Regions from separate parts of the Methylopila musalis genome, predicted to be linked through region 2. Evidence: riboswitches for the same ligand, from Rfam matches in the RefSeq annotation. Region 2 holds a riboswitch; the other holds the start of a gene.
The links. Region 2 has a riboswitch for cobalamin ahead of ACFQ4O_RS08535 (TonB-dependent receptor). Riboswitches for the same ligand answer to the same signal wherever they lie in the genome.

Region 1 (4,407 bases), on a different contig from region 2:
CCAGCCGGGCGGCCTTGCCCGTCACGGGCGCGAAACCCTTGAGGCGCAGCACGTCGTGGGTCTCCAGCACCGTGCGCACCCGCGCCGCGAGCTCGTCCGCGTCGGCGGCCTCGGGCGTCTCGGCGATGAAGCTCACGAAGTCGTCGTGGTCGTGCTGAACCTCGCCCTCCATCTCGTGGGTGGTGGGGCGGCCGTCGATCTTGTCCTCGACCCCGGAGGCGATGCCGAGCAGCACGTCGGCGGAGATCGCGCCGTTGGCGGCGGCGACCACGCGCACGCCCTCGCTCGCGTGCTCCAGCACCTGCGCCCGGATCGCCTCCACGTCGCCGTCGGCGAGCAGGTCGGCCTTGTGCAGCACGATCAGGTCGGCGGAGCGCACCTGGTCCTCGAACAGCTCCTCGATCGGGTCCTCGTGGTCGAGGTTCGGGTCCGCCTCCCGCTGGGCGGCGACCGCCGCCTCGTCATGGGCGAAGCGGCCGTCGCGCACGGCGGGGCCGTCCACCACGGTGACGACGCCGTCCACGGTCACGCGGGTCGCGATCTCCGGCCAGCGGAAGGCGCGCACCAGCGGCTGCGGCAGCGCGAGGCCCGAGGTCTCGATCACGATATGGTCCGGCGCCTCGGCCCGCGAGAGGATCTTCTCCATGGTGGGGATGAAGTCGTCGGCGACGGTGCAGCAGATGCAGCCGTTGGCGAGCTCGACGATGTCCTCCTCGCGGCAGGCCTCGCTGCCGCAGGCCTTCAGCACGTCGCCGTCGATGCCGACGTCGCCGAACTCGTTCACGATCAGTGCGATCTTCCGGCCGCCGGCGTTCTGCAGCAGATGGCGGATGAGGGTGGTCTTGCCGGCGCCGAGGAAGCCGGTAACGACGGTCGCGGGAATCTTCTGGGGGGCGGTCATGAGGGCTCCTTCGGGAGCTTGAGATCGAGAGGCAGGCCGGCCGCCACCAGCGTCACGCGGTCCGAGACCGCCGCCACGCGCTGGTTCAGCCGGCCCTGATGATCGCGGAACGCGCGGGCCAGCGCGTTGTCGGGCACGACGCCGTAGCCCACCTCGTTGGAGACCAGGACGACGGGGCCTTGCGCCTGAGCGAGGCTCGCCAGCAGTCCGTCCGCGTCCTGCTCCACGTCGTGGTCGGCCAGCATCACGTTGCTGAGCCACAAGGTGAGGCAGTCCACCAGCAGGACGCGGCCGGGCGCGGCCTCCGCCCGGATCGTCTCGGGGAGACGCAGAGGCGCCTCCACCGTGCGCCAGCGGCGGTCGGCGCGGTCGAGCTGGTGACGGGCGATGCGGTCGCGCATCTCATCGTCGTAAGCCTGCGCCGTCGCCACATAGACGAGGTCGCGCCCCGAGGCTGCGGCGAGGCCTTCGGCGAAGCGGCTCTTGCCCGAGCGCGCTCCCCCGAGGACCAGCGCCAGCCGGGCGGTCACGCCCCGCCGAAGCGCTGGCGCAGCGCGCCGGCGAGCGCCCCGAGGGCCGACCAGAACACGAAGCCGGTCACGATCACCGCGACCACGAAGTCGTGCTCCAGCTTGCGCGGGATCGCCGGCGGCTCCGGGGCATGGGGCGCGCCGATCACGTGCGGCGCGGCGATCAGCGCCACCGCGAGGATCGCGAGCACGGGCGAGCGGCCGAAGGCGAGCAGCGCCAGACCGAGCGCGGTGGCGGCCACCGTGCCGATCCACCAGATCTGGCGGGCCTCCAGCGCCGCGCCGGTGACGCCGGGCGCTTCCGGCGGCAGGCCGACGGAGGGCGCGAGCGTGAAGGCGGCGAAGCCGGCGAGGCCCCAGAACAGCCCCTCGCGCCACGAGGCCAGCCCGCCCTTGAGCTCGCTTGCGGACACGAGCAGCAGCGCGAAGCCGACCGCGCTCAGCACGTTGGCGACGAGGGTCCAGCCGAAGCGCTCGATCCCGTCGGCGGGCTCCCAGGCTTCGGGGTCGTGCGCATGGGCCGCGTCGTGGGCCTCCTGCGCGGCGAGGTCGGCTTTCGCGGCGGCGAGATGATCGTGCTCGCCGGACGCGGCGTGGTCATGGGGCGCGGGCGCTTCGGAGCGCTGGGATTCGAACGCCTCGGCCTGAACGATGAGCGGCTGGACGCTGAAATGCTGGACGACGGTCAGCACAAGGCCGGAGCCGAGCCCCACCAGCGCCGCCACCAGAACGATGGTGCGGAACAGATTCACGATGTCGGCTCCGCCTCAGTGGCAGGGAAAGCCGATCGAATGCCGATGGTCGTGCGCCGCGTTGTGCGCCACGGCCATCTGGGCGAAGCCCACGCCGCCGATGATGACGACGCCGAACAGGAACGCGGCGACGATCGAGACCGCGCGCGACGAGGTCAGCGCGGCGGAGGAGGCGGAGGTGCGGAAGTCGGCGTGCGACATGAGCTTACGGCCTTTTCTTGCCCTCCCACCGAGGGCGTTGGCGTGGGCGCCGCGGCAGGTCTCCTGGCTTGCGGGTCGCCGCGACGCGCCGGCCTTCCCGGACCCGAAGGCCCAGTGGCGGAACTGGCGCGCCGCTCGCCGCTCACAGTTGCGGGGGCAGCTCCGGACTCGGGGAACGCGCGATTGCGCGGCTCCCCCCACCGGATTCCCTCTGGTCCCGAAGGAGCCGAAGCGAACGGTTCGAGGCTTAGCAGACGCGGCGCCCGCTCACAACGGCGTGCGACGGGCGCCTTGGTCGAAGGCGGCGGCTCAATAGCCGAGAAGACGCGCGGCGATGCCGACCGGAGAGGGCGAAAGGCCGCGGCCGACCGCCACCGCCTCCCACAGGAACAGCGCAAGCCCGGCGCCTCCGAGCGCGACGCCGACGCGGTGCGCCAGATCGCCGACGCGGCTCGCGGCCTCGGAGCGGGCCAGCGCCAGCGTTGCGGCGGCCACCGCCGCGCCCACCAGCGCCACCACCACCCAGTATTGCAGGTTGGCGGCGCCGCGAATCTGCGGGCTGTGGCCGAGGCCGACCACGGACAGCGCGATCAGGGCGATGAAGCCGAGGCCCCAGCCGAAGAAGGCGGCGCGGCTAAGCGGACGCTCGTCCTGGGGCGCGGGCGGTTTTGGCGGGATGGTCATGGCGTCAGTCGATCGCTTTCAGCACGTCCGCGAGCTTGCCGACCAGCTCGTCCACCTGCGCTTCGGAGATGATGAGCGGCGGCGACAACGCGATGGTGTCGCCGGTGGTGCGGAGCAGCAGGCCGTCGTCGAAGGCCTTGGTGAAGGCGGCGTAGGCGCGTCTGGTCGGCGCGCCCTCGATCGGCTCCAGCTCCACCGCGCCCACGAGGCCGACGGTGCGGACGTCGATCACGTGCGGCAGGCCCTTCAGCGCGTGCAGCCCGTCGGCGAGACGCTCGCCCATGACGGCGGCGCGCTCGAACAGGCCCTCCTCCTGGTAGATGTCGAGGGTGGCGAGGCCGGCGGCGCAGGCCATGGGGTGGCCGGAATAGGTGTAGCCGTGGAACAGCTCGATCACATGCTCCGGGCCGCTCATGAAGGCGTCGTAGATCTTCGACGAGGCGAACACCGCGCCCATGGGCACGACGCCGTTGGTGACGGCCTTGGCGGTGGTGATGATGTCCGGCGTCACGCCGAACAGCTCGGAGGCGAAGGCGGCGCCGAGCCGGCCGAAGCCGGTGATGACCTCGTCGAAGATGAGCAGGATGCCGTGGCGGTCGCAGATGGCGCGCAGCCGCTCCAGATAGCCCTTCGGCGGCGGCAGCACGCCGGTGGAGCCGGCGACCGGCTCCACGATCACGGCCGCGATGGTGGAGGCGTCGTGCAGCGCCACCAGCCGCTCCAGATCGTCGGCGAGCTCCGCGCCGTGCTCGGGCAGGCCGCGGGAGAAGCCGTTGCGGGCGGGGTCATGAGTGTGGCGCAGGTGGTCGACGCCGTTGAGGCCGAGGCCGAACGCCTTGCGGTTCGCCACCATGCCGCCGACCGAAAGGCCGCCGAAGCCGACGCCGTGATAGCCGCGCTCGCGTCCGATCAGCCGGGTGCGGCCGGCGTCGCCCCGGGCGCGGTGGTAGGCGAGGGCGATCTTGAGCGCGGTGTCGACCGATTCCGAACCGGAATTGGTGAAGAACACACGGTCGAGGCCCTTGGGCGCGAGCGCGGTGAGGCGGCTTGCGAATTCGAACGCCTTGGGGTGGCCCATGTTGAAGTTCGGCGCGAAGTCGAGCTCGGCGACCTGCGCCCGCACCGCCTCCACGATCTTCTCGCGGCCGTGGCCCGCGTTGACGCACCAGAGGCCTGCGGCGCCGTCGAGCACCTCGTGGCCGTCGGCGGCGCGGTAGTGCATGTCCTTGGCGCTCACCAGCATGCGCGGCGCCGCCTTGTACTGCCGGTTCGGCGTGAACGGCATCCAGAAGGCGTCGAGATTGTTGGTCGGCGCAGGCGCGGCGCTCGCGGGCATGAG
Region 2 (14,435 bases):
GCCTCCACGCCGAAGATGCGGCCGAGATTGAGCAGGTCGCGATAGAGGAAATCGAGCGTCGGCTTTTCGCGCCGGCCGATGCGGACGCAGCTCTCAGTCAGCTCGTAGACGGGGATTCCGAGCCGGCCGAGCGTGTCCGGCGTCACCTCGCCGCCGGCGCGCATGCCGTAGCTCCAGCCGGCGAAGTAGAAGTCGACGCCCGCCTCCAGCAGCGTCTCGCGGGTCGGGTACTGGCGCTGGATCTGGCGCAGGGAGGCGGCCTTGGGGAACAGATCGACGGCCGCCGCCACCCGCTCCCGCGATCCGATGTAGCCCGCCATGCGGCCGCTGAGATCGAGCGCCAGCAGCATCTCGGTGAGGTTGGAGTCGTAGGACACCGCGCGCTCGGGCGGCCGGTCGTAGGTGGCGAGCCGGTCGCAGCTTCGCACCGTGACGGGATGGGCGGCGGCCGGCGCGGCGCAGAGCGTGAGCAGCAGCGCGGCGAGACAATGGTTTGGGCTCCGTCTGAAAACGCTCACCCCCGTCATGCCCGAGCCTGTCTCGGGCATCCACGACTTGAACGCCAAAGCGGTCGCTCGGGAAAAAAGCGTGGACACCCGCCTTTGGCGGGCATGACGGGGGCTTGAAGGCTGCGCTTCGACGCGGTCCGGACACGCTCTCACGCCCCCTCCTCCGGCAGGCGGTAGGCGAAGCGCAGCGAGCCGCGCCAGGGCGTCACCTCCGCCTCGACCCCGAAGCTGCGGCGGATCAGGGCCGGCGCCAGCGTCTCCTGTGCAGGGCCGAAGGCGGCGGGGCGCCCGCCCTCCAGCGCCAGCACGTGGTCGGCCATGTCGGCGGCGAAGTCGAGATCGTGCAGCGTGGCGACGATGGTGAGGTCGAGCCCCTTCAACAGCTCGATCGCCTCCAGCCGGTGGCGGATGTCGAGATGGTTGGTGGGCTCGTCCAGCACCAGCAGGCCCGGCTGCTGCGCCAGCGCGCGGGCGATGAGCGCGCGCTGCTTCTCGCCTCCGGACAGCGTGGCGAAGCGGCGCCCGGCGAGGCCTGCGATCTCCATGCGCGCCATGGCGTCCTCCACCACCGTCGCGCCGCCGCGATCGCCGAAGGCGCCCGCGTGCGGCGTGCGGCCCGCCTCCACCATCTCCCGCACGGTGAAGGCGAAATCCGGCGGCGCCTCCTGCAGCACGGCGGCCACCCGCCGGGCCGTCTCGCGGGGGCCAAGCGCCCACAGGTCGTGGCCGTCGAGCTTGACCACCCCGGCGGTCGGGCGGTTCACCCGGTAGAGGCAGCGCAGCAGCGTGGATTTGCCGGACCCGTTGGGGCCGATCACCGCGAGCCGCGCTCCGGGCGCGAGCGCGAAGCTCACGCCCGAGAGCACCGGCGGGCGCCCCGGAGGTCCCCACGCCAGGTTCTCCACCTCCAGCCGGACGGGCGCCGTCACGGCGGTCAGAACCGCAGATGCAGCGCGACTTCGGCGGTGCGCGGCGCGCCGAAGTACCACTGATAATCGCCGCCAGTGTAGGCGTAGGTCTTGTCGGTGAGGTTCTTCACCCGGAGATCGAGCGTGGCGTAAGCGGTCGGCTTCCACTGCAGCCCGGCGTTCACCAGAGCGTAGCCTGGACGGCTGTACCGGTTTTCGGCCGTGGTGTAGGTCTTGCCCACATATTGCAGGCCGGCCTGCGCCTTCCAGTCTTCCGCGAAGCGCCAGGTGGCCCAGACATTGGCGAGCGTTTCCGGCACCGCGTTCGGAGTGTTGCCCTTGCGGCTGACGCTTTCCGGTTCTCCCGTAACGGGATTCATGACGGACTCCCGGAAGTCGTCATAGCGCGCGTCGAGGATCGTGCCGTTGGCGTCGATCCGCCAGCCATGGCCAAGCTCAACGCCGACCGAGGCTTCGACGCCGCGCGAGGACTGCTGCCCCACCTGCTGCGTGATGGTGGGGGTGTTCGCGTCGCGGGACAGAAGGTCGTTCTTCTCGATGTAGAACGCCGAGAGCGTCCACTCGACGCGGTCGTCCCACAGGCTCTGCTTCACGCCGGCCTCGACCTGCCGGCCCTTCGAGAGCGCGAAGTCCGCCTGCGACTTCGGCAGCGAGAGGATGGACGTCACCGGGTCCGCAGCCTCCGAATACTGCGCGTAGACCGCGAGGTTCTCGATCGGTTCATAGACCGCGCCGACGCGCCAGGAGATCGAATTCAGCGTCGGGTTGGACGTGTCGCCGGTGCGGACGTTGCGATAATCCACCTCCGGATGGTCGTAGCGCAGGCCCGCGACCAGCGAGAGCGTGTCCGTGACCTTCAGCCGGTCGTCGAAGAAGAACGAGTACTGGGTGGTGATCGCCTTGTAGTCCTTGCCGTAGGGGCTCGCGCTGCCGTAATCGCCCGGGTCGAAGCCCGTGGGCGGCAGCGACGGGTTGAGGTCCGGATTGCCGTAGCCGCCGTTGTTCAGGCGGCGGAAGTCGAACCGGTTGACGTCGAAACCGACCACCGCCTCGTTCGCCATGCCGAACAGCTCGGTGCGGATGGTGGCGTCGGCGCGGGCGCCGATCTGCTCCTGCTCTTGCTTGATCGCGATGAAGCTCGAGCGGTCGATCAGGCCGGTCCCCGCGTTCCATGTGTAGCCCTCGGCGTTGCGCCACAGGCGGTTGGCGGTGACGTAATAGGCGGTCGCCCGCAGCGTCACGGTCTCGTTCGGCGTCCACTCCGCCTTGAGCTGGGTGATGGTGTCGTTGAAGCGGATCACGCCGTCGCGGACGTTGTAGTTCTCGCCGATCCAGTCCGTCTCCACATTGCCGGCGCCCTTCAGCGGCGTGCCGAAATAGCGGCTCGGCTGATTGTGACCGCCGTCATGCGTCAGGGTGACGGAGAGCTCGTCCGTCGGCCGCCAGTTCAGCGCGCCGGAAAAGGCGAGGTTCTTGTGGTCGCCCCGGTCCATCCAGCCGTCGCCGCGATTGCCGACCACGTCGAAGCTGTAGGCGAACCTGTCGTTGATCGGCCCGGCGCTGCCGGCGGCGAGGCCCACCTGTCCGTCCGTTCCCACCACCATGCGGGCCTCGTTGCGGCGCTCGTCGGTGAGGGGCTTCTTCGGGATGATGTTGATGGCGCCGCCGACGGCGCCCTCGCCGTAGAGCACCGAGGCCGGGCCGCGCAGCACCTCGATCCGGTCCACGGTCCAGGTGTCGAACGGGAAAGTGACGGTGCCCTGGCCCGGATAGAGCCGCACGCCGTCATAGAGCGTGGTGACCGAGTTCACGCCGGTGAAGCCGCGCGACGAATAGGCGCCGAAGCCGTTGCCCGGCGTGCCGATGAAGCTGAAGCCGGCCGCGTTCTGGGTCACGGCTTCGGCGATGGAGGACTGGCCCCGGTCGCGGACCACGTCGCCGGAGACCACGTCCACGCTCGCCGGCGTCTCCAGCGGCGTCAGGCCAAGCCGGCTGCCGGCGTTGGTCTTCACGGACAGGTTCGGGCCGGGCGCGACCGTGGCGCCCGCGCCGCTGACGGTGATCTCGTCGAGCGCCACCGGGCTGTCGGGCGCTTGCGCGCGGGCCGGCGCGGCGAGGGCTGCGGCGCAGCAGGCGCCGAGCAGCGCGGCGCGCAAGGACGAGGGTGCCGGGACGGCGCGTAACGGCAGACGTGAGGAATCAGGCATCGGGACCCCGAGCGGGACGAGTGGCGCGTCACCGCGAACTGGAAGTCGTCCCGAGCGTCACGCGCCTTTCGACGCGCCCGACGGTTCGCCCACCATCGGTGCACCCCGCCCGACGCGTTCGCGTGTAACCACACGGCTGACGGCAGGTCTCCTGGCTCGCGGGTCAGTGCGCGTTCGTCGCCTTCCCAGACCCGTGAGGGTCCAGTGGCCGATGACGACGCGCTCGCCGCTTACAGTTGCGGGGGCAGCCGCGGCTTCGGGCCGAAGCCCGCACCGCGTTCCCTTTTGATCCCCGAAGGGAACCGTCCCCGCCCAATTACGGCGCTGCGGCGCCGAAGGCAAGGCGGTTTCGGGTCACGGCTCCGCGTCCTTGGTTGTGGACGGCGCGGCCATTGGTCGAGGGGCCCGCTCCTCGCGGTCGGGCCCCTCCCGTCCTCAGTACTTGACGACCAGCGGGGCCTCGGCCTTGGCCGGGGTCCACAGCGGGAAGCTGAGGTTGGTCCAGAGGATCGTGTCCTTGAAGCCGCGATTCTTCGAATAGACGTCGCGGGTCAGCTTCACGTTCAGGTTGGCGCCGCCGAAGTCGTAGCCCACGAGGCCGCCGATCGCGAACTGGGACTGCTTGCCGTACCAGGAGACCGGCTTGCTCACATCCGCCGAGAAATGCGCCACCGGGCCGATCTCGAACTTGCCGAACTTCTTGGTCGCGGTGAGGTCAGCGATCACGTAGTTCGGCGCGAAGTCGTCGCGGTCGTCGCCCACCGGCGTGCCGAACATGAAGTTGCCGGTGAGGTTCCAGCCGTCGCCGAGATAGCTCGCGCCGACGCGGTGCTCGATGGTGCCGTAGTCGAGCGAGAGCGTGTCGCCCTGCGGGATGTAGCCGCCGAGGCGGTAGCCCACATAGAGGTCGTTTCCGAGGTCCCAGCTCAGCTGGGCCGCGAAATAGGTGTTGAACAGGCCGAACTCGCTGCCCGCGCCCTCGATCGAGATGTCGGCGATGGTCGGGGCGGCGATCCCGCCGATGTCCGCGCCGAGAAATTTGGCGCCGGTCTGCCAGAAGAAGAAGAACGTGTTGTAGTTCGAGCGGATGTCGACGCCGCCCACCTCCCGGAAGCCGGAATAGGTCTGGTTGAGGTAGTAGAGCCCCTCCGGCGCCACGGCCCAGACCGGGATGCCGGTGGTGTAGCCCGGCGCCGAGGTGCCGGCCGCGCCGGCGGGCGTGGCGGCGAGCGCCAGTCCGGCGGCCGCGGCCGCGGCCGCGCATTTCATGGTCATGCAGATCGTCATCGCGTCAGTCTCCCCGAGGGCGCCCGCCATAGCGGGCCGTTGGGCGCGCGAGCTTCCTTCCGCCGGAACGAGGCCCCGGCGGCCGCACCGCTCTTGCGCTGGATGACGGCGCCGGATCGGTCCCGGCGCCGGATGCGTCAGGCCGCGGCCTCGGGCGGCGCGGCGAAGGCCAGCCGGCCCTTCTCCATGTGAAGGACCCGGTCGGCCAGATCGGTCATGAACTTGAGGTTCTGCTCCACCAGCAGGATCGAGAGCCCGAGCTCCCGCCGAAGCGTCAGCAGCGTCTCCACGATCTCGTCGCGGATCGAGGGCTGGATGCCCTCCGTGGGCTCGTCCAGCAGGATCAGCGACGGCTTCGCGCAGAGGCAGCGCGCCAGCGCCAGGATCTGCTGCTCGCCGCCCGAGAGCACGCCGCCCGCCCGGTCCACGATCGGCTGCAGCCGGGGGAAGCGGGCGATCATCTCGTCCACGAGGCTAAGCGGCGCGCCGGACGCGCGGGCGGCGAAGGCCATGTTCTCGCGCACGGTGAGGCCGGGGAAGATCTGACGGCCCTGCGGCACGTAGCCGAGGCCTCGCCGCGCGCGGCGGTGGGGCGGCTCCTGGGCGATGTCGACGCCTGCGAACAGGATCGCGCCCGCGCTCGGGCGGATCGCGCCGCTGAGCGCCTTGAGCAAAGTGCTCTTCCCCATGCCGTTGTGGCCGAGCACGCCGAGGATCTCCCCTTCGGCGATGGCGAAGCCCACGTCGCGCAGCACGCCGATGGAGCCGTAGCCGGCGGCGAGGTTCGAGACGGCGAGGATGCTCATGCCGCATCCTTTCCGAGATAGACGTCGCGCACCCGGGCGTCCGCCATCACCTCCGCGGCCGGGCCTTCCGCCAGCACCTCGCCGCGGTTGAACACGGTGACGGTGCGGGCGATGCGGCGGATGAAAGCCATGTCGTGCTCCACCACGATCACCGAGCTTGACCGGGCGAGCTCCACGATCAGGTCGCCCAGACGGTCCACCTCCGCCCCGGTCATGCCCGCGGCGGGCTCGTCCAGCAGGATCAGGTCCGGCGCCTGCGCCACCACCATGGCGAGCTCCACCAGCTGCCGCTGGCCGTGGGCGAGCAGCCCGACCGTCGCGCCCGCGAGATGGGGGATGCGCATGCGCTCCAGCGCCTCGTCCGCCCGGCGGCGGGCGAGCGTCGGCGGCAGCAGGGCGTCGGTCGCGACGCGCACGCTCTCCATCACGGTCAGGCCGTCGAACACGCTCGGCGTCTGGGTCTTCACGCCGACGCCGAGCCGGGCGATGCGCGAGGCCGGCAGGCCGACGATGCTGCGGCCGCGCAAGGCGACCTCGCCCGAGGTCGGACGAAGCTGGCCCGACAGCATCTTGAAGAAGGTGCTCTTGCCGGCGCCGTTCGGGCCGATGAGGCAGCGCAGCTCGCCCTCCCCCACCGTCATGCTGACGCCGCCGACCGCCGTCACGCCGCCGAAGCGCATGACGAGGTTGCGGGCTTCGAGAAGCGGCGGCGCGACGCTCATGGCCGGTCCTCCGCCGCGCGGGGCTGGCCGAGCTTCGAGCCGCCGAGCCGGTCGTCGGCGAGCGTCAGCAGGCGCTCGCCGAGCGTGAGCGCGGTCGGCAGCAGGCCGCGCCGCATCGCCACCACGCAGAGCGTGAGCACGACGCCCATCACGAGGTTGGGGTCGGTCCAGCCGCCGCCGTCGACCGCGCCGAGCCAGGTGGCGAGCGCGAGCATGGCGAAACAGCCGATCACCGGCCCCGCCAGCGTGCCGAGCCCGCCGACGATGACCCAGATGATGACCTGCCCGTTGGTCTGAAGGTTGAACATGGTCGGGCTCACGAACACCGAGTTCGCGAAGGCGACGCCGCCCACGCCCGCGATCGCGCCGCCGAGGGTGAAGATCCCGAGCTTGTAGAACCGCGTGTCGTAGCCGAGCAGTTCGGCCCGGACCGGGTTCTCCCGGATCGCCACCACGGCGCGGCCGAAGCGGGTCGCGATCGCGAGCCGGCAGATCAGGTAGCAGACGATCAGCGCGCCCACCGACAGCGCATAGATCTGCTCCGGCATCAGCGGCTCGTCGGGCTTGCCGAGCGCGGTCATGATCGGCGTCGAGGGAATGCCGTTGAAGCCGCCGAGGGGGGCTACGCCGATGGTCCATTCCTCGCCCGCCGTCTGGTTGATGAAGCGGTAGAGGATCAGCGAGACGGTGAGCGTGATGACGCCGAGATAGACGTCCGACACCCGGCCCCAGAACATGAAGTAGCCGAGCAGCGCGGCGAAGGCGGCGGCGCTCGCCACCGCGATCAGGGCCGCCAGCGCCGTGTCGCCGAAGTTCAGCCCGGCGACCGCGTAGACATAGCCCGCGAGGCCGAAGAAGGCCGCCTGCCCGAAGGACAGCACGCCGCCATAGCCCCAGATCAGCGCCAGCGACAGCGCGAGAATGGCGTAGCTCGCATAGATCGCGCCGTTGATCATGGTGGAGATGTCGCCGCTCTGGGGCACGACCACGAGCGCGTAGAGCGCGGCGGCGGCGATCGCCGCGAAGCCGGCCGCGGAGCGAAGGGAGAGGGTCACAGCGACCTCCGGAAGTAGCGACCGGTGACGCCCTGCGGCAGCAGGCGCAGCAGCACGACGGCGCAGGCGAGCAGGGCCACCTCGCCGAGCACGGGGCTCGTCAGGAAGGAGAAGGCGGCGTTCACCGCGCCGAGCAGGCCGGCGGCGCTCAGCGTGCCGGCGAGGATGGCCGCGCCGCCCGAGATGACGGTGATGAAGGTCTTGGCGATGTAGGTGGCGCCGATGGTGGGCGCGACGCCGGCGATGGGCGCGATCAGCGCGCCGGCGAGCCCGGAGATCGCCGCGCCCGCGATGAAGGTGATGGCGTAGACCCTGGCCGGATCGACGCCGAGCGCCGCCGCCATGTCGCGGTTCTGCATGGCGGCGCGGGCGATCAGCCCGACGGGGGTGCGGGCGAGAACCCACCAGCCGGCCGCGAAGAGGAGGACGGAGACGCCCGCCACCAGCAGTTCGTAGCGCCCGATGGCGTAGGCCCCGATCGAGAGGCTTCCGAGCGGCGGCGAGATGCCGGCGACCGTGTTGCCGAAGATCACGGTGATGAGCCCGACCAGCGCCAGGCTCACGCCCCAGGTGGCGAGCATGGTGTCGATCATCCGGCCGTAGAGCCTGCGGATGACGAGGCGCTCGATCACGGCGCCGACCGCGCCCACCACCAGCGGCGCGACCACGAAGATCGACAGCCACAGGTTCAGCCCGGCCTGATGCGACACCAGCGCGGCGTAGCCGCCCAGCATCAGGAACTCGCCATGGGCCATGTTGATGATGCGCATCATGCCGAAGATCACCGCGAGCCCCGCGCTGATGAGCGCGAGGTTCGCGACCGTGACCACGACCTGAAGAAGCACGATGACCGCGTAATCCATGCCGGTCTCCCGAACCGCGAACACTGGAAAAGGGCGGGCGCTCGAGGGGACGACGCGCCCGCCCGCCCGTCCCGACGTCAGACCTTGACGTCGATGACGAACTGCTTGGTCTCGTTGGGGTTCTTGGTCAGGTCGCAGACCGCCGCCGTGTCCGCCGGCGTCTGCTGCGGGAAGCTCTCCAGCACGTGGTAGGCCCCGCCCTTCACCTCGGCGATGTAGACGTCGAGCGTGTCGTGGTGGGTCGCGGCGTCGATGGTGGTCTTGCCCGCGGGGCCGGTGAAGGAGAGCCCGCTTTCGAGCGCCGCGATCACCTTGTCCCGCTCGATCGAGCCCGCGTTCTTGGCCGCCTCCGCCCAGAGGTTCACGGCGTGGTAGGTCATCGCCGCGCCCTCGGTCACCGCGTCCGCCTTGTCGCCGAACCGGGCCTTGTAGCGCGTGATGAAGTCGAGGTTCTCCGGCGTCTGGATGCCGTCGAAATAGGCGTAGGAGACGATGATGCCGTCGTGCTCCTCCGGCGAGGTCAGCGCCTGCTCGTTGCCGATGCCGAAGGTGGTGGAGGCCATGGGGATCTTGTCCTTCATGCCGGACGCGACCCACTGGCGGTAGAACGAGTTGTGCGCCGCGCCCACCAGCACCGACATGATCATGTCCGGCTTCGCCGCCTGGATCTTGCGGATGGTCGGGCCGAAGTCGTTCACGTCGAGCGGGAAGAAGTCCGCCTGAGCCACGTCGCCGCCGTTCTCGGTGGCGAACTTCTTGATCCACTTGGCGGTGATCTGGCCGTAGTTGTAATCGGCCGCGAGCACATAGATCTTCTTCGCGTTGAAGCGCTTCATCGCGAAGGGCGTGAACTTCTGAAGCGTCTGGGCCGGCGTCGAGCCCATGCAGAACACGTTGCGGTCGCAGACGCCGCCTTCGTAGAGCAGACTGTAGAAATAGGGGACGCGGTAGCGGCGCAGCGCCGGCCGCATGGCCTCGCGCGAGGCGGAGATGACGCCGCCGAACACCACGGCGGCCTTCTGCTTGGTTGCGGCCTCGGTGGCGTACTGGGTGTAGAGCTGCATGTTGGACTGGGGGTCGTAGTTCTTGAGCGCGATCTCGCGCCCCAGCACCCCGCCCCTGGCGTTCAGCTCCTCAACCGCCAGCGTCAGGCAGTTGATCATCGGCCGGCCGTAGATGTCGATGCCGCCGGAGGCGTCGTGGATGCCGGCGATCTGGATGGCGTCCGCGGCGCTCGCGCCCCGGATGTAGGCGGGCGCGAGGCCCAGCGCCGCGCCGGCGGCGGCGGTCTTGAGAAGCGTGCGGCGGGTGAAGGCGGTCATGGTCGATCCCCGAAGCGTCGTCGGTCGGTTGGGTGGCGTGGTTCGCCGGGTGCGGCCGGCGGCCGTATCGCATGCGCCTTGGCGTGATCTCTGGGGCGTTTCGGGCTTGGCGGTCTGGCGCCGCCATGGCCCGGTCTTGGCCGGCGGCCGGGAGGTTCGCGCCCCCGGCCGCCGTTCGGCAGGCGGGGTCGTCAGGCGACCTTGAGCGAGACGCTCGCCTCGGAGCCGGGCTTGAGGCGCTTGCTCCAGTAGGGCGCGGCGCGGCGCTTCAGCATCGCGCGGAACTGCCCGGTGGTCTTCGGCAGCAGCTCGCCCGAGCCCCAGTTCACGATCACGCCGTGCTGGCGAATGAGGTCGAGCATGGAGAGCTCGCCCGCCCGGTACTTCGCGGCGATCGCCTCCGGATCTTCCTCGATCCACTTGGCGCGGTTGGCGCGGATATAGGCGCGCTTGGCGAGCGTCGCCTCGCGGTCCACCTCGTACTCGGCGAGATCGGCGTCGATCTCCTTCACCACCACGCCGTAGTCGATGGCGGCGCGGGCGATCGAGACGTAGCCGTCCGCCACGTCCTCGCAGACGAGCTGCGGGTCGCGCTCCAGCGGATCGCCGAGGCCGCCGCCGCCGGCGGACGGGCGGGTCACATGGTCGCCGGCCAGGAGCGGCTCGTTGGAGAACATGGAGCCGAGGTAGCGCTCGTTCTCCAGCCCCTCGTTCACCCACACGCCGTGCGGGATCGACGGCAGGCCGCCCCACAGGCCCCAGGTGATGGAGCGCTCGCGGTCGCAACAGTAGGAGACGACGGTGCGGTCGACCTCGGTGAGGATCACGCCCTTGTCGACGCCCATGCCGCCGCGGGACTCGCCGGGGCCGCCGGAATCCACCCGAAGCTCGTGGGCGGTGGTGAGCACCGGCGCCAGCCGCTCCTGCCCCTCGAAGGGCTGGGTGCCGAGCTGCACGCCGAACACCGGGCCGGTGGCGCCCCAGCCGTCGCGGCCGTTACGGGCGCCCCAGCCGCCGACCATCCAGTCGTACCACATGAAGTGCTTCTGGCCGGTCCCGCCCTCGCGATTGTCGCGGCCGCCGATCAGCAGGTAGTCGAGGTTGAAGGTGCAGGCCATGGCCCGCTCGGGCAGCACCTCGGCCCAGAGTTCGAAGATCGAGTTCATGATCTTCTCGAACGGACCGGAGCAGAAGCCCGCGACCGGCGTCGGCCAGGCGGCGTTGACCACCGAGCCTTCCGGCCCGAGATCGACCGTCACCACCCGGTAGAAGCCCGAATTCAGCGGGATCTCCGGGAACTGCATCTTGGTGCCGGCGACGATGGCCGCGAAGGAGCCGCCGTAACAGGCGTTCAGGAAGCAGCGGATGCTGGTCGGGTGCGACTTCGACAGGTCGTAATGAACCGTGTCGTCCTTGATGGTCATGCGCACCCGGATCGGGATCAGGCCCTCGCCCACGCCCGGATCGAGGTCGATGTAGTCCTCGGTCTCCCACACGCCGTCCGGCAGCGCCGCGACGCGCTGGCGGGTCAGGGTCTCGACGTAGTCCTGCACCGCGGTGAAGGAGGTCTTGATGACGTCGAGGCCGTATTTCTCGATCAGGCGGCAGACCTCGGTCTCGGCCACCTTGGTCGCCTGGGCCTGGGCCTCCATGTCGCCGATGATGTCGGCGGGAGCGCGGGTGTTGGAGGCGATGAGGTTGCAGACGTCCTTGAGCTGCTCGCCCTTGCTCCAGACGCGCACCGGGGTGATGCGCAGGCCCTCGGCCATGTGGTCGAGCGCGTTGACGTTGAACGAACCCGGCGTCGCGCCGCCCACGTCCGCCCAGTGGCCGTTGGCCTGGGCGAAGCCGAGCAGCTCGCCCTTGTAGAACATCGGCCGCACGATGCGGGTGTCGTTGAAGTGGGTGCCGCCCTGGTAGACGTCGTTCACAACGAACACGTCGCCGGGATGGATGTCGCCCTGGAAGGCCTTGATCACGGCCTTCGCGGTGTAGTGCAGCGTGCCCACATGGGCGGCGATGTCGCCCGAGCCCTGCATGATGGTGTCGCCGTTCACGTCGCAGAGCGCGGACGAGAAGTCGCGGGACCAGATCACGAAGGAGTAGCAGGTGCGGAAGATCTGCTCCGCCATCTGGTCGACGATGTTGACGTATGCGTTCTTGAGAACCTCGAAGGTGACCGGATCGAGGCCGTGGTCCATGTTCGCGGAAGACATGGGGGTGCTCCTGTGATTGGGGCGCGGACCGGTCAGGCCAGCGGGATGCGCATGACGAGGGTGAGCGAGCGGTCGACCTCGGCCGTGACGCCGGGCGGCACGATCACGGTGGAGTCGAGCTGGTCGATGACGGCGGGGCCTTCGACCTTCATGCCGGCCTTCAGCGCGTCGCGGAGATAGACGGGCGTGTCGACCGCCTCGGGCAGCTCGTCGAACCGCACCTTGCGGGAGCCGGCGGGGACGGCCGGTTCGTCCACCGGATCGAAATCCGCGAACTTGGCCTTCGGGGTCACGCCGGTCGCGGTGACCGAGACGCGGTAGATCTCCACCGGCGCGCCGGGACGCGAGTAGTTGTGCTCGCGGCCATGCTCCTCGTGGAAGTGGGCGATCGCCTCTTCGAGCGACGTCACCGGCGAGGCGATGTTGATGGCGAGCGCGCGCCACTGGCCGTGGTAGCGCATGTCGATCTTGCGCTGGAACACCATGTTCTCGACCGCCACGCCCTCGGACGTCAGACGCTCGGCGCCCTCGACCTCGAGCTCCCGGAACGTGGTCTCCAGGTCCAGGATGTTCACGTCGTCGGCCTTGGAGAGGTACATGCGCGAGATGTCGTGCTGGATGTCCACCAGCAGGCAGCCGAGCGCGGAGGTGACGCCGGGATTCGGCGGCACCAGCACCACCGGGATCGCCAGATCCTTGGCGAGCGCCGCCCCGTGGAGCGGCCCGGCGCCGCCGAAGGCGACGAGGGCGAAGTCGCGCGGGTCGTAGCCGCGGCGGATGGAGAGCAGGCGCACCGCGTCCGACATGTTGGCGTTGGCGACCTTGATCACCGCGATCGCCGCGTCCTCCACCGACATGCCGAGCGGGCCGGCGACGCCCTTGCGGATCGCCTCGGTGGCGAGCGCCTTGTCGAGCCCCACCTTGCCGCCGGCGAGCCGGTCCGACAGGCGGCCGAGCACCACGTTGGCGTCGCAGTTGGTGGGGTTTTCGCCGCCGCGTCCGTAGCAGGCGGGTCCGGGCGTCGAGCCGGCGGACTGCGGGCCGTTGCGCAGCGAGTTGGCGGCGTCGAGCCAGGCGAGCGAGCCGCCGCCAGCCCCGATGGTCAGCACCTCGATCGAGGGGAAGCAGATCGGGTAGCCGTATTCGACGTACCATTCCTTGGTGACGTTGATGTCGCCGTTGTCGCAGAGCGAGACGTCAGTGGAGGTGCCGCCCATGTCGAGGCCGATCGAGTTCTTGAACCCGGCCTGTTCGGCGACGAAGCGGCTGGCGATGGCGCCGGCGGCGATGCCGGACGCGGACAGGCGGGCGGCGTAGCGCTCGGCCATCTTCGCGGTCATGACGCCGCCGCCGGAATGCAGCAGCATCACGTCTTCCTTGTAGCCGCCTTCCTTCATGCGGCTTTCGAGCCGGCTGGCGTAGTTGCCGACCACCGGCGCCAGCACCGCGTTCGCGACCGTGGTCGAGAAGCGCTCATGCTCGAAGATCTCCGGCATGATGTCGCTGGAGATGGAGATCACCGCCTCCGGCAGCGCCTCGGCGAGGATGTCGCGCATGCGCTGCTCGTTCGCCGGGTTGATGAAGGCGTTGGCGAAGCAGATGGCGATGGTCTTCACGCCGCGCTTCTTGATCACGCGGGCGAGTTCGGCGGCCTCGGCCTCGTCGAGCGGGGTCACGATCTTGCCCGCGTAGTCGGTGCGCTCGGAGACCACGAGACGGTCGCGGCGCCGGATGTAGGGCTTCGCCATCTCCTTGTAGGTGTCCCAGAGGTCGTCGCGGTTGCCGCGGCGGATCTCGATGGTGTCGCGGAAGCCCTTGGTGGTGACCATCACCGCCGGCGGAAAGCGGCGGGTGATCAGCGCGTTGGTGGCGAGCGTGGTGCCGTGCTTGAACAGCAGCAGGTCGTTGAGGTCGACGCCGCCGGCCTCGATGCCGGCGAGCACGCCGTCGATCGGGTCGGGCGTGGTCGGCACCTTGGCCACATGCATGCGGCCGGTGGCCTCGCTCAGCACGCAGATGTCGGTGAACGTTCCGCCCACGTCGCAGGCGACGCGGACCTTGCGGTCGTCCGCCCCGGTTCCTTGAGTCATTGTCGGCTCCTTCACGTCGGGACCCGCGCCGCTGCGGCGGCGCCGGGCCGGAAAAACAAAAAGCCGCCGCCAGCGGGAGTGCTGGCGACGGCTCTCTCAGCCTGGACCCGGCGGCGGCGACCATTGGCGCTTCCGGGTCGATATGAAGTCGGCGTCCAAACGCGCGGCGAGCGCCGCTGCGGTCAGAGTCCGATGAATTCGTCAGCGTCTATGATGGTCGCGCAAACGACATCCATAGACACGCGTGCGGACATTGCACGCATTCGTATCACGTCATACGCTTCCTGCTCAGAAAAACCCTTGCGCGACATCAGTATCGCCTTGGCTTTCTCCATCCGCCTGAAGCCTTCTAACTTTGACTCAAGCTTGCGAGTTCTGTCAATAAGGTTTTTTTCTTTTGCGGAAAGTGTGCGCGACAAAACGAGGCTG

Region 1: another riboswitch for cobalamin. It lies ahead of ACFQ4O_RS07195 (CbtB domain-containing protein); the one in region 2 lies ahead of ACFQ4O_RS08535 (TonB-dependent receptor).

The regions. Positions count from the first base shown of each region.
Region 1 is NZ_JBHTMX010000041.1:15,110-19,516, reverse strand. Features, by position in the region: gene cobW (cobalamin biosynthesis protein CobW) at 1-901, opposite strand, end outside; gene cobU (bifunctional adenosylcobinamide kinase/adenosylcobinamide-phosphate guanylyltransferase) at 898-1,431, opposite strand; gene ACFQ4O_RS07200 (CbtA family protein) at 1,428-2,183, opposite strand; gene ACFQ4O_RS07195 (CbtB domain-containing protein) at 2,199-2,384, opposite strand; cobalamin riboswitch at 2,421-2,630, opposite strand; gene ACFQ4O_RS07190 (hypothetical protein) at 2,694-3,068, opposite strand; gene ACFQ4O_RS07185 (aspartate aminotransferase family protein) at 3,073-4,404, opposite strand.
Region 2 is NZ_JBHTMX010000057.1:541-14,975, forward strand. Features, by position in the region: gene ACFQ4O_RS08525 (ABC transporter substrate-binding protein) at 1-518, opposite strand, end outside; gene ACFQ4O_RS08530 (ABC transporter ATP-binding protein) at 659-1,438, opposite strand; gene ACFQ4O_RS08535 (TonB-dependent receptor) at 1,444-3,594, opposite strand; cobalamin riboswitch at 3,770-3,966, opposite strand; gene ACFQ4O_RS08540 (transporter) at 4,081-4,932, opposite strand; gene ACFQ4O_RS08545 (ABC transporter ATP-binding protein) at 5,070-5,738, opposite strand; gene ACFQ4O_RS08550 (ABC transporter ATP-binding protein) at 5,735-6,460, opposite strand; gene ACFQ4O_RS08555 (branched-chain amino acid ABC transporter permease) at 6,457-7,515, opposite strand; gene ACFQ4O_RS08560 (branched-chain amino acid ABC transporter permease) at 7,512-8,378, opposite strand; gene ACFQ4O_RS08565 (urea ABC transporter substrate-binding protein) at 8,456-9,700, opposite strand; gene ACFQ4O_RS08570 (hydantoinase B/oxoprolinase family protein) at 9,892-11,916, opposite strand; gene ACFQ4O_RS08575 (hydantoinase/oxoprolinase family protein) at 11,949-14,006, opposite strand; gene ACFQ4O_RS08580 (ANTAR domain-containing response regulator) at 14,189-14,435, opposite strand, start outside.